Regions from separate parts of the Streptomyces sp. NPDC043680 genome, predicted to be linked through region 1. Evidence: riboswitches for the same ligand, from Rfam matches in the RefSeq annotation. Region 1 holds a riboswitch; each other region holds the start of a gene.
What was found. Region 1 has a riboswitch for cobalamin ahead of AC0666_RS00410 (energy-coupling factor ABC transporter permease). Riboswitches for the same ligand answer to the same signal wherever they lie in the genome.
Positions count from the first base shown of each region.

Region 2: linked by a shared signal. The riboswitch ahead of cobN (cobaltochelatase subunit CobN) and the one ahead of AC0666_RS00410 (energy-coupling factor ABC transporter permease) in region 1 are both predicted to bind cobalamin.
Region 3: linked by a shared signal. The riboswitch ahead of AC0666_RS01500 (ribonucleoside-diphosphate reductase subunit alpha) and the one ahead of AC0666_RS00410 (energy-coupling factor ABC transporter permease) in region 1 are both predicted to bind cobalamin.

Region 1 is NZ_JBWKCE010000001.1:93,444-96,675, forward strand. It holds gene AC0666_RS00395 (SsgA family sporulation/cell division regulator) at 1-55, shown strand, start outside; gene AC0666_RS00400 (AMIN-like domain-containing (lipo)protein) at 158-679, shown strand; gene AC0666_RS00405 (flavodoxin family protein) at 695-1,408, opposite strand; cobalamin riboswitch at 1,546-1,763, shown strand; gene AC0666_RS00410 (energy-coupling factor ABC transporter permease) at 1,792-2,484, shown strand; gene AC0666_RS00415 (energy-coupling factor ABC transporter substrate-binding protein) at 2,496-2,834, shown strand; gene cbiQ (cobalt ECF transporter T component CbiQ) at 2,838-3,232, shown strand, end outside.
Region 2 is NZ_JBWKCE010000026.1:35,361-38,592, forward strand. It holds gene AC0666_RS31705 (precorrin-8X methylmutase) at 1-170, opposite strand, end outside; gene cobG (precorrin-3B synthase) at 167-1,492, opposite strand; cobalamin riboswitch at 1,677-1,803, shown strand; gene cobN (cobaltochelatase subunit CobN) at 1,844-3,232, shown strand, end outside.
Region 3 is NZ_JBWKCE010000001.1:335,822-339,053, reverse strand. It holds gene AC0666_RS01500 (ribonucleoside-diphosphate reductase subunit alpha) at 1-1,844, opposite strand, end outside; cobalamin riboswitch at 1,987-2,109, opposite strand; gene AC0666_RS01495 (GNAT family N-acetyltransferase) at 2,189-2,686, opposite strand; gene AC0666_RS01490 (Uma2 family endonuclease) at 2,765-3,232, shown strand, end outside.

The DNA.
Region 1 (3,232 bases):
GGAGCACCGGTACTACGACCTCGACGCCGAGCTGGACGCCCTCCTGACCCGCTGAGCGATTTTACCGATTTTGCCCGGTTCGGGTGGAACCGCGGGAAGAGCGGGGATGTCTTTCCCGATGACACTGTCCCCGTCTCTCCCGAATCAGGGGGACGCCATGAACCATCCGCACCGCCGGCGGGTGGTGGCCCTCGCCACCGGAGCCCTGCTCACCGCCGGGACCGCTCTCGCCGCTCCGGCCTCCACCGCGACGGCCACCGCCACCGCCACCGCCCCGCGCACTCCGCTCGTCGTCAACGCCCGCTGGGGCGGGCACTGCACGTACGACCGGATCGTCATCGACCTGCGGGGGCACGTCCCCCAGGTCGCCGTCACCCGCGTGCCGAGGCTGGTCCAGGACGGGTCCGGCAAGCCCGTACCCCTGGCCGGCACGCACTTCCTCCAGATCCGCCTGCATCCCGCCGAGGCGCACGACCGTGCCGGGCAGAGCGTCTACCACGGCCCGAAGCTCATCACGATCCATCTGCTCCGGCTGAAAGGGCTCGCGCTGACCGGTGACTTCGAGGGGTACGTCACCTTCGGCGCAGCCTTCCGGGGCAAGCCGGCCTTCCGCACCTTCACGCTGCACGCGCCCGAGCGGTTCGTGCTGGACGTCGCCCACCGCAACACCTGCGGCTGACCGGCACCGGCGGCCTCAGCGGTGCTCGGGGTTCGGGAAGTCGAAGCGGCAGCCCGCGTCCCACTCCGAGCGCTGGTTGCCGTGGGCCGGGATCCCGCCCGCGCGTTTGAGCAGCGCGGCCAGGTGCATCAGGTTCCAGGACATGAAGGTCGTGTTCCTGTTGGTGAAGTCGTTCTCGGGGCCGCCCGATCCCGGGTCGAGATAAGAGGGTCCCGGCCCGGCCTCCCCGATCCAGCCCGCGTCCGCCTGCGGCGGGATGGCGTAGCCGAGGTGCTGGAGGCTGTAGAGGACGTTCATGGCGCAGTGCTTCACGCCGTCCTCGTTGCCGGTGATCAAGGCACCGCCGACCCGTCCGTAATAGGCGTACTGCCCCTGCTCGTTCAGGAGCGAGGAGCAGGCGTAGAGCCGCTCGACGACCTGCTTCATGACGGAGCTGTTGTCGCCGAGCCAGATCGGTCCGCACAGCACGAGGATGTCGGCGGCCATGATCTGGCTGTAGAGCACGGGCCACTGGTCGCTCTCCCAGCCGTGCTCGGTCATGTCCGGCCAGACGCCGGTCGCGATGTCGTGGTCGACGGCGCGGATCAGCGAAGTACGGGTGCCGGCCGCCTCCATGACGGCCCGGCTCCGGTCGATCAGCCCTTCGGTGTTGCTCGTCTCGGGGGAACGTTTGAGGGTGCAGTTCACGTAGACGGCGCTGAGGTCGGAGTAGTCGTAGTCGGCAGCCACGCCCCCAGCCTGGGCACGGGCGACCGGGGCCGCCACCGGGCCGCACCCGTGCGGGGGACGGGAGGCGGGCGACGAAGTGGAATCCCTCCGTCCTGTGGGCGGGTTTGGGTCGGGTTGTTACCGGTCCGTCCGGCCGACTAGGGTCAGCGGGCCTTGGTGTTCGGGAAACCGGTGGAAAACCGGTGCGGCCCTCGCCACTGTGAACGGGAAGTCCGGCTCCTCCCCCAGCCACCGCCGGGGGTGCCCCCAGCGGGAAGCCACTGGGCTGCGCGGGAGTCTCCGCACGGCCCGGGAAGGCGGAGCCCGGGCATCATCACCCGTGAGCCAGGAGACCGGCCGGGGCGCGTTGTCCATCCACGAGGTGCTGGAGAGGTCTCCCACTCATGCATATAGCCGAGGGCTTTCTGCCCCCGCTGCACGCGGTCGCCTGGGGCGCCGCGTCCGCTCCGTTCGTCGTCCACGGCGTACGCGCCCTCAGCCGCGAGGTGAAGGCGAACCCGGAGAGCACACTGCTGCTCGGAGCGTCCGGTGCGTTCACGTTCGTCCTGTCCGCCCTGAAAATCCCCTCGGTGACGGGAAGTTGCTCGCATCCCACCGGTACCGGGCTCGGGGCGATCCTGTTCCGGCCGCCGATCATGGCGGTGCTCGGCACGATCACCCTCCTCTTCCAGGCGCTGCTGCTGGCCCACGGCGGCCTGACCACACTCGGCGCGAACGTCTTCTCCATGGCCATCGCCGGCCCCTGGGCGGGCTACGGGGTCTACGTGCTGCTGCGGCGCTCCGGCGTCCCGCTGATGGTGACCGTCTTCTTCGGCGCCTTCTTCGCCGACCTGGTCACCTACTGCGTGACCTCCGTGCAGCTGGCCCTGGCCTTCCCGGACCCGGGCAGCGGCTTCCCGGGCGCGCTCCTGAAGTTCGGCGGCATCTTCGCGGTCACGCAGATCCCGCTGGCCGTCAGCGAGGGCCTGCTCACCGTCCTCGTGATGCGGCTGCTGATGCAGTCCAGCAAGTCGGACCTGGTCCGGCTGGGCGTGGCGAAGCTGACCGGTTCCACCGAGCAGAAGGCGGCCGTCTGATGAGCCGGAAGATGAGCCGCAACGCGCAGATCAACGGCTTGCTGCTGCTCCTGGTGGCCGCGCTGGCCGTCCTGCCGATCGCCCTGGGCATGGGCGAGGGCAGGGAGGAGCCCTTCACGGGCGCGGACGCCCAGGCGGAGACGGCCATCACGGAGCTCAAGCCGGACTACGAGCCGTGGTTCTCGCCCCTGTACGAGCCCCCCTCCGCCGAGGTGGAGTCGGCGCTGTTCGCCCTGCAGGCCGCGCTGGGCGCGGGCGTGCTCGCGTACTACTTCGGGGTGCGCAAGGGCCGCCGCCAGGGGCTCGCCCGGGCGCGGGCCGAGGCCGGGGCCGAGTCGGCGGAGTCGTAGCCGGTGCTGCCGATCGACGTGGCGGCCCACAGCAGCCGCTGGCGAGGCCGTCATCCACTGGAGAAGGCCCTCCTGGGGCTCGGGCTCACGGTCACGGCCGTGTGCCTGCCGCCCTGGCCGGGCGGGCCCCTGACCGCCGCCGCAACGCTCGCGGTGCTCCTCGGCCCGGCGGGGGTGTCCGGCCGGCAGCTCTGGCGCGCCTTCCGGATTCCCCTGGGCTTCTGCTTCACGGGGGCGGTGCCCCTGCTGTTCGCGGTGGGCGGTCCGGCGGGGCTGCTCGCGCCTGCCCCGGACGGCCCGCGGCACGCCGCCGAGCTGCTGCTGCGTACCTCCGCGGCTTCCCTCGGGGTGCTGCTGTTCGCCTTCACCACCCCGGTCTCGGACGTCCTGCCCCGGCT
Region 2 (3,232 bases), on a different contig from region 1:
AGGTCCTGGGGCAGGTCGGTCATTCCGCAGGCGTGAATCATGCGCACCGCGACCTGGGCGACGGAGGCGGGCAGCCCGGAGAGGTCCGCCTCGGCGCGGATCGTGGCAAAGGACTGGCGGTAGATGGCCGCGCCGTCCTTCTCGTACTCGAACACTGTGTACTCGCTCATTTCTTCGCTGCGTCGTGGGAGGTGGTGCGGCGTGCGGCCGCGAGGGCCGCGGGAAGTGCGGAGAGGTGGACGCCGTGCTGCGGGGCGCTGTCCTCGGCGGCCACGTCGTACCCGGAGGGGGTGGCGACCACGTCGACCCAGGCGGTCCCGCGGGGATGTCCGCAGCGGCGTTCGCAGCCGGACCAGTGGACGGGGCGGGTACCGCGGGTCTGCTCCACCACGCTCCGCGCGTCGGCGCGGACGTCGGCGAGGGAGTTGGCGCAACCGGGCCTGCCGGTACAGGCGGTGACGGTCTCCCAGGGGCTGCCGGGGCTCACCACCAGGCCGGCGCTCTCCAGCAGCGCCCGGGCGGAGCCGGGCCCGTCCGGAGGCCCTTCGAGCGGGGCGCCGGGCAGGACGATGCTGCGCCAGGGGGTGATCCGCAGGCGGCGTCCGCCCCGGTCGGCGACCTGGACCAGCGCCCGCCACTGAGCGGTGGTCAGGCGCCCGAGCGGGGGCAGGACGCACAGCGCGGCCCGGTCGCCGGCGCCGGTCCGCCCGGGGCGGGGCGGGGCGGCGTACGGCCAGACGGGGTCGGCCGTACGGGTCGCCCCGATACCGGCGGTGGCGAGCCGCAGTACGAACGCGTCGGCACGCAGGGCGTGTTCGGGGGGCAGCTCGGAGACCCGCCAGGCCCGGGTGCCGGCCGCATCGGCGGTGTCGAGGAAGTGGAGGGCGGCGAGCAGCGCCGCCCGGGGTGCGTCGGCCGCGGCCAGTTCCACCGCGTCCGCGGCGCGGCCGAGGCGGAGCAGGGCCCGGCCGCCGGGCCGGGCGAGCACGGTGATGTCGGGGCCGAGCGCGGCGACGTCCCCGCGGCCGTCGTCGAAGGCGAACAGGAACCGCCCGGACAGGGCGGTGGCCCGTGCGCTCGCGCACAGCAGCCGGTCCAGTTCCCCGGCCCAGGGCAGTACGTCGGGCCGGCCGGAGCCGTCCAGTCCGGACAGGGGGGTGGCCACGATGTTGCGGATCCGCTCGTGGCCGGGTGCGGGCAGCAGCCCGGCGGCGTCCAGCAACGCCGCCAGCTCGGCGCCGCATTGGTCGGCCAGCCCGCGCAGCTGGACGTTGCCGCGGGAGGTGAGCTCCAGCAGCCCGTCGCCGAACCGGTCGGCGGCGAGGGCGAGCCGGGACGCCTGGTCGGCGGTGAGCAGGCCGGCCGGTATCCGGATGCGGGCCAGGAACCCGTCGTCCGCGGCGTGCAGCCGCAGCGCGCCGGGGCAGGCGTCGCCGCGGTCGCGTATGACGGGTTCGTCCCGCGATGCGGCGGAGGGGGGCTGGGGCGGCATGGCGGCGAGCATACCCACGATTGCCGCACCCCGACCTGTGGCCGTCGCCACCCACCCCTTCCGCCCCCACCTGCCCGAATCCCACCCCGGGCGCACGCCTGCGCTTCCTGGCGCCCCGGGTGCGCCCCGGTGACCCCCGCTCCCGGCCGGTGGCCCGGCCACCTAAGATGACCACCGGCGGAGCCACCTGGCCCGTCATCGCCGAGGACGGCGACATGGGAGGAAGCCCGGTGCGAATCCGGCGCGGTCCCGCCACTGTGAACCCGGCAGAGCCATCCGCCGGGTGAGTCAGGAACTCCCGCTGTCCTCACTGCCCGGGGCGCGGAAACCCCGAGGAAGGCCTGCCGCCGCATGATCCTGCTGCTGTCGACGTCCGACACCGATCTGCTCAGCGCCCGCGCCGCCGCGGACGGCCCCGTCCCGTACCGGTTCGCGAACCCCTCCCGCCTTCCCCTCGACGACCTGCCCGGCCTGCTCGACGGCGTCGACCTGGTCGTCGTCCGCCTCCTCGGCGGCCTGCGCGCCTGGCAGGACGGGCTCGACCTGCTCCTCGCCCCGGGCCAGCACCGCCCCGTCGTGGTCCTGACCGGCGAACAGGCCCCGGACGCGCAGCTGATGGAGGCCTCCACGGTCCCGATCGGCATCGCGGCCGAGGCCCACGCCTACCTCGCGCACGGCGGCCCGGCCAACCTCGACCAGCTGGCCCGGTTCCTCTCCGACACCGTGCTGCTCACCGGCCACGGCTTCGAGCCGCCCGCCGCGGCGCCCACCTGGGGGCACCTGGAGCGCACGCCCGTACGCCCGTACGGCCCGCGCATCGCCGTCCTCTACTACCGCGCCCACCAGATGAGCGGCAACACCGCCTTCGTGCACGCCCTGTGCGACGCGATCGTCGAGAACGGCGGCACGCCCGCGCCCCTGTACGTCTCCTCCCTGCGCACCCCGGAACCGGAGCTGCTGGCCGAGCTGGAGTCCGCGGACGCGATCATCACCACCGTGCTCGCGGCCGGCGGCACCCGCCCCGCGACCGCCTCCGCGGGCGGGGACGACGAGTCCTGGGACGCGGGCGCGCTCGCCGCGCTCGGCGTGCCGATCCTCCAGGCCCTGTGCCTGACCGGTTCGCGCAGCGCCTGGGAGGAGAACGACGAGGGCCTGTCGCCGCTCGACGCCGCGACCCAGGTCGCCGTGCCAGAGTTCGACGGCCGGCTCATCACCGTCCCGTTCTCCTTCAAGGAGTTCGACGAGGACGGCCTGCCCGCGTACGTGGCCGACCCCGAGCGGGCCGCCCGGGTCGCAGGGATCGCCGTACGGCACGCCCGGCTGCGGCACATCGAGCGCCGCGACAAGAAGATCGCGCTCGTGCTGTCGGCGTACCCGACCAAGCACTCCCGCATCGGCAACGCGGTCGGCCTCGACACCCCGGCCAGCGCGGTGGAGCTGCTGCGCACCCTCATCGCGGGCGGTTACGACTTCGGCTCCGTCGAGGACATCCCGGGCGTGGTCTCCGGCGACGGCGACGAGCTGATCCGCGCCCTGATCGAGGCCGGCGGCCACGACCAGGACTGGCTGACCGAGGAGCAGCTGGCCCGCAACCCGGTCCGGATCCCGGCCGCCGACTACAAGCGGTGGTTCGCCGAACTCCCGGCCGAGCTGCGCGAGAGCGTCGAGCAGCACTGGGGCGAGGCCCCGGGCAACATGTTCGTCGACCGCTCCGCCAACCCGGAGGGCGACATCGTCCTC
Region 3 (3,232 bases), 240 kb from region 1:
GTCGGGGCGATGGCGAGGAGCAGCGAGTTGCGCATACCGGTGGTCGCGATGCGGGCGCGCAGCGCGTCCCAGCGCTCCGGCCAGCTGAGCTCGACGTCGTAGTGGTCGGGGTGCAGCACGCCCTGGGCGGTACGGGTCTGCTCCCAGGCCGGGAGCGTGCCGTGCCGCTCGGCCAGGTCGGCGGAGGCCTCGTAGGCCGCCAGCATGATCCGCTCGGCGATCTTCGTGGAGAGCGCCTTGGCCTCGGCGGAGTCGAAGGGCAGGCGCAGCTTGAAGAAGACGTCCTGCAGACCCATCGCACCCAGGCCCACCGGACGCCACTTGGCGTTGGAGCGGCCGGCCTGCTCGGTCGGGTAGAAGTTGATGTCCACGACGCGGTCGAGGAAGGTCACGGCGGTGCGGACCGTCTCGTCGAGGCGCTCCCAGTCCATCTCGCCCGTCCCGGTGAGCACGAAGGCGCCGAGGTTGACCGAGCCGAGGTTGCACACGGCGGTCTCGCCGTCGTTGGTGACCTCGATGATCTCGGTGCACAGGTTCGACGAGTGGACCACCGTGCCGGGCAGGGCGGTCTGGTTCGCGGTCCGGTTGGAGGCGTCCTTGAACGTCATCCAGCCCTGGCCGGTCTGCGCGAGGGTGCGCATCATGCGGCCGTACAGGTCGCGGGCCGGCATGGTCTTCTTCGCGAGGCCCGCCGCCTCGGCCTTGCGGTAGGCGACGTCGAACTCGTCGCCGTACAGGTCGACGAGCTCGGGCACGTCGGCCGGGGAGAACAGCGACCAGTCGGCGTCGGCGTTCACGCGGCGCATGAACTCGTCCGGCACCCAGTGCGCCAGGTTGAGGTTGTGCGTGCGGCGCTGGTCCTCGCCGGTGTTGTCGCGCAGCTCCAGGAACTCCTCGATGTCCGCGTGCCAGGTCTCCAGGTAGACGGCGGCGGCGCCCTTGCGGCGGCCGCCCTGGTTTACGGCGGCGACGGAGGCGTCGAGGGTCTTCAGGAACGGCACGATGCCGTTGGAGTGGCCGTTGGTGCCGCGGATCAGCGAACCGCGGGCCCGGATGCGGGAGTACGAGAGGCCGATGCCGCCGGCGTGCTTGGAGAGGCGGGCGACCTGGTGGTAGCGGTCGTAGATCGAGTCGAGCTCGTCCAGCGGGGAGTCCAGCAGGTAGCAGGAGGACATCTGGGGGTGCCGGGTGCCGGAGTTGAAGAGCGTGGGGGAGGACGGCAGGTAGTCCAGGCGGCTCATCAGCCGGTAGAGCGAGGCCACTTCCTCGACGGCCTGGATGCTGTCGTTCTCGGCGAGGCCGCAGGCCACGCGCAGCATGAAGTGCTGCGGCGTCTCGACGACCTGGCGCGTGATCGGGTGGCGCAGCAGGTAGCGGCTGTGCAGGGTGCGCAGGCCGAAGAAGCCGAAGCGGTCGTCGGCGCCCTCGGCGAGGCTGTGCTCGACCAGCGCGTCGAGGCGGCTCGCGTGCAGCGCCACGAACTCGGCCGTGCGGTCGGCGATCAGGCCCTCGCGGTGGCCGACCGCGACGGAGGCGGAGAAGGAGGTGGCCCCCTGGCCGGCCGCCTCGTCCGCGACGGCCATCGTCAGCAGCCGGGCGGCGAGCCGGGAGTACGCCGGGTCCTCGGAGATCAGCCCGGCGGCGGCTTCGGTGGCCAGCGCGCGCAGTTCGGCCTCGTCGGCGGCGGAGCTGCGCCCGCGCAGCGCGGCGGCGGCGACCCGGCCGGGGTCGGTGTCGGGGAGGTCGGCCGTCAGCTCGGTGAGGGTACGCAGCAGCGCGGCCCCCGGACCCTCGGTCTCGGGGTGGTCGGACTCGGCGCGCGGTGCGGAAGGCGCGATGGTCACGGGGAGCTCTCCCTCGCTCGGCCCGGTCAACGGCGGGTCGGGGCAGGGGGAAGCGCGTGCGGGCAGGGCAGGGAGCGCGCAGGCCGCATGGCGTCCACCGGCCCAACCGCGAGGCCCGGACGAATCGGCACCCGGTTCGGTCGAGCCGGGCGCACTGTCGGCAGGTCCTCGGACTTGCGGTAGCACCGTGGGTGTACGTCATACCGTTGCGGGACAGTTCCGGATTCGCACCGGATTCCCCTGCGGCGACAGCGAGCACGAGCATACATGTGGGGGGCCGTTGCTGCGTGCACCCCCACATGTTGTGTCGGCGCTGGTGGTGTTGGCGCTTGCTGAGCGTGGCGTCACAGCTCCAGTCGGTAGGTGAGCAGCCTCAGCGCGGGGATCGGCGACCAGTCCCGCTCGGGAGTCCGCACGAAGCCCAGGCGCGTGTAGATCCGCTGGGCGCCCCGCATGGCCGGCTGGGTGGACAGGACCAGGGCCGTGACCCCGCCGACCGCACGGGCCCGCTCGATGCAGGCCCGTACGAGAGCCTCCCCGACGCCCTTTCCGCGGGCTGCGGCAGCCACCGCCAGCATCCGGAACTCGGCCTCGTCCGGTCCGGCGATGTCGGCGAGCGGGCTGCCGGGCGCGGCGAAGGTCACCCCGCCGAGGAGCTCCCCGTCCTGGACGGCGACGAGGACCTCGCCGTCGCCGGCCCGGCCCGCGACATCGTGCAGGACGTTCAGGTAGGTGTCGTCGTCGTTCAGGTCGAGCAGCCCGTCCCCGGTGTAGGCCAGCCCGGTGATCCGGCCCAGCCGCTCGTACTCGGCGGGTGCGGCCCTGCGTATCTCGAAGTCCATGCGGTCGAGTGTGCAGTACGGCTGTCGGCGCCCGGCGCTATCGTCGGAGACAGCACCGTCGAGGAAGGCGAGCGAGGCATGAGCGTCATGACCGAACGTCCCCACATGTCGACCGCGTGCTTCGAGCACCTGGCCCGCATAGCCGCCCGCGAGGAGGAGGGGCTGCGACTGGAATTCATCGGTGGGGTGCTGAGGAGCAAGGCCATGCCAGACGGGGACCACGGGCGGATCATTCTGTGGTTGACCCGGATCTGTATGCAGCACCACCCGGACTTCTGGCTGCACCCGGGGCAGGGGATCAAGGCGGAACAGTACCGAGAGGGCCGCGCCATTCCGGACGGGGTTCTGGCGCACGAGGACGCGTTCGTTGGACAGGGCGACTGGGTGGATCCGGGCCCGATCCTGATGGCCGTCGAGGTGACCTCGTGGGACTCCGACACCGAGCGGCGCGACCGGATCGAGAAGCCGCGTGCTTATGCGGAGACCGGTATCCCCGTCTACCTGCTCATCGACCGGCTCAAGTGCCAGGTTCTCGTCCACAGCGAC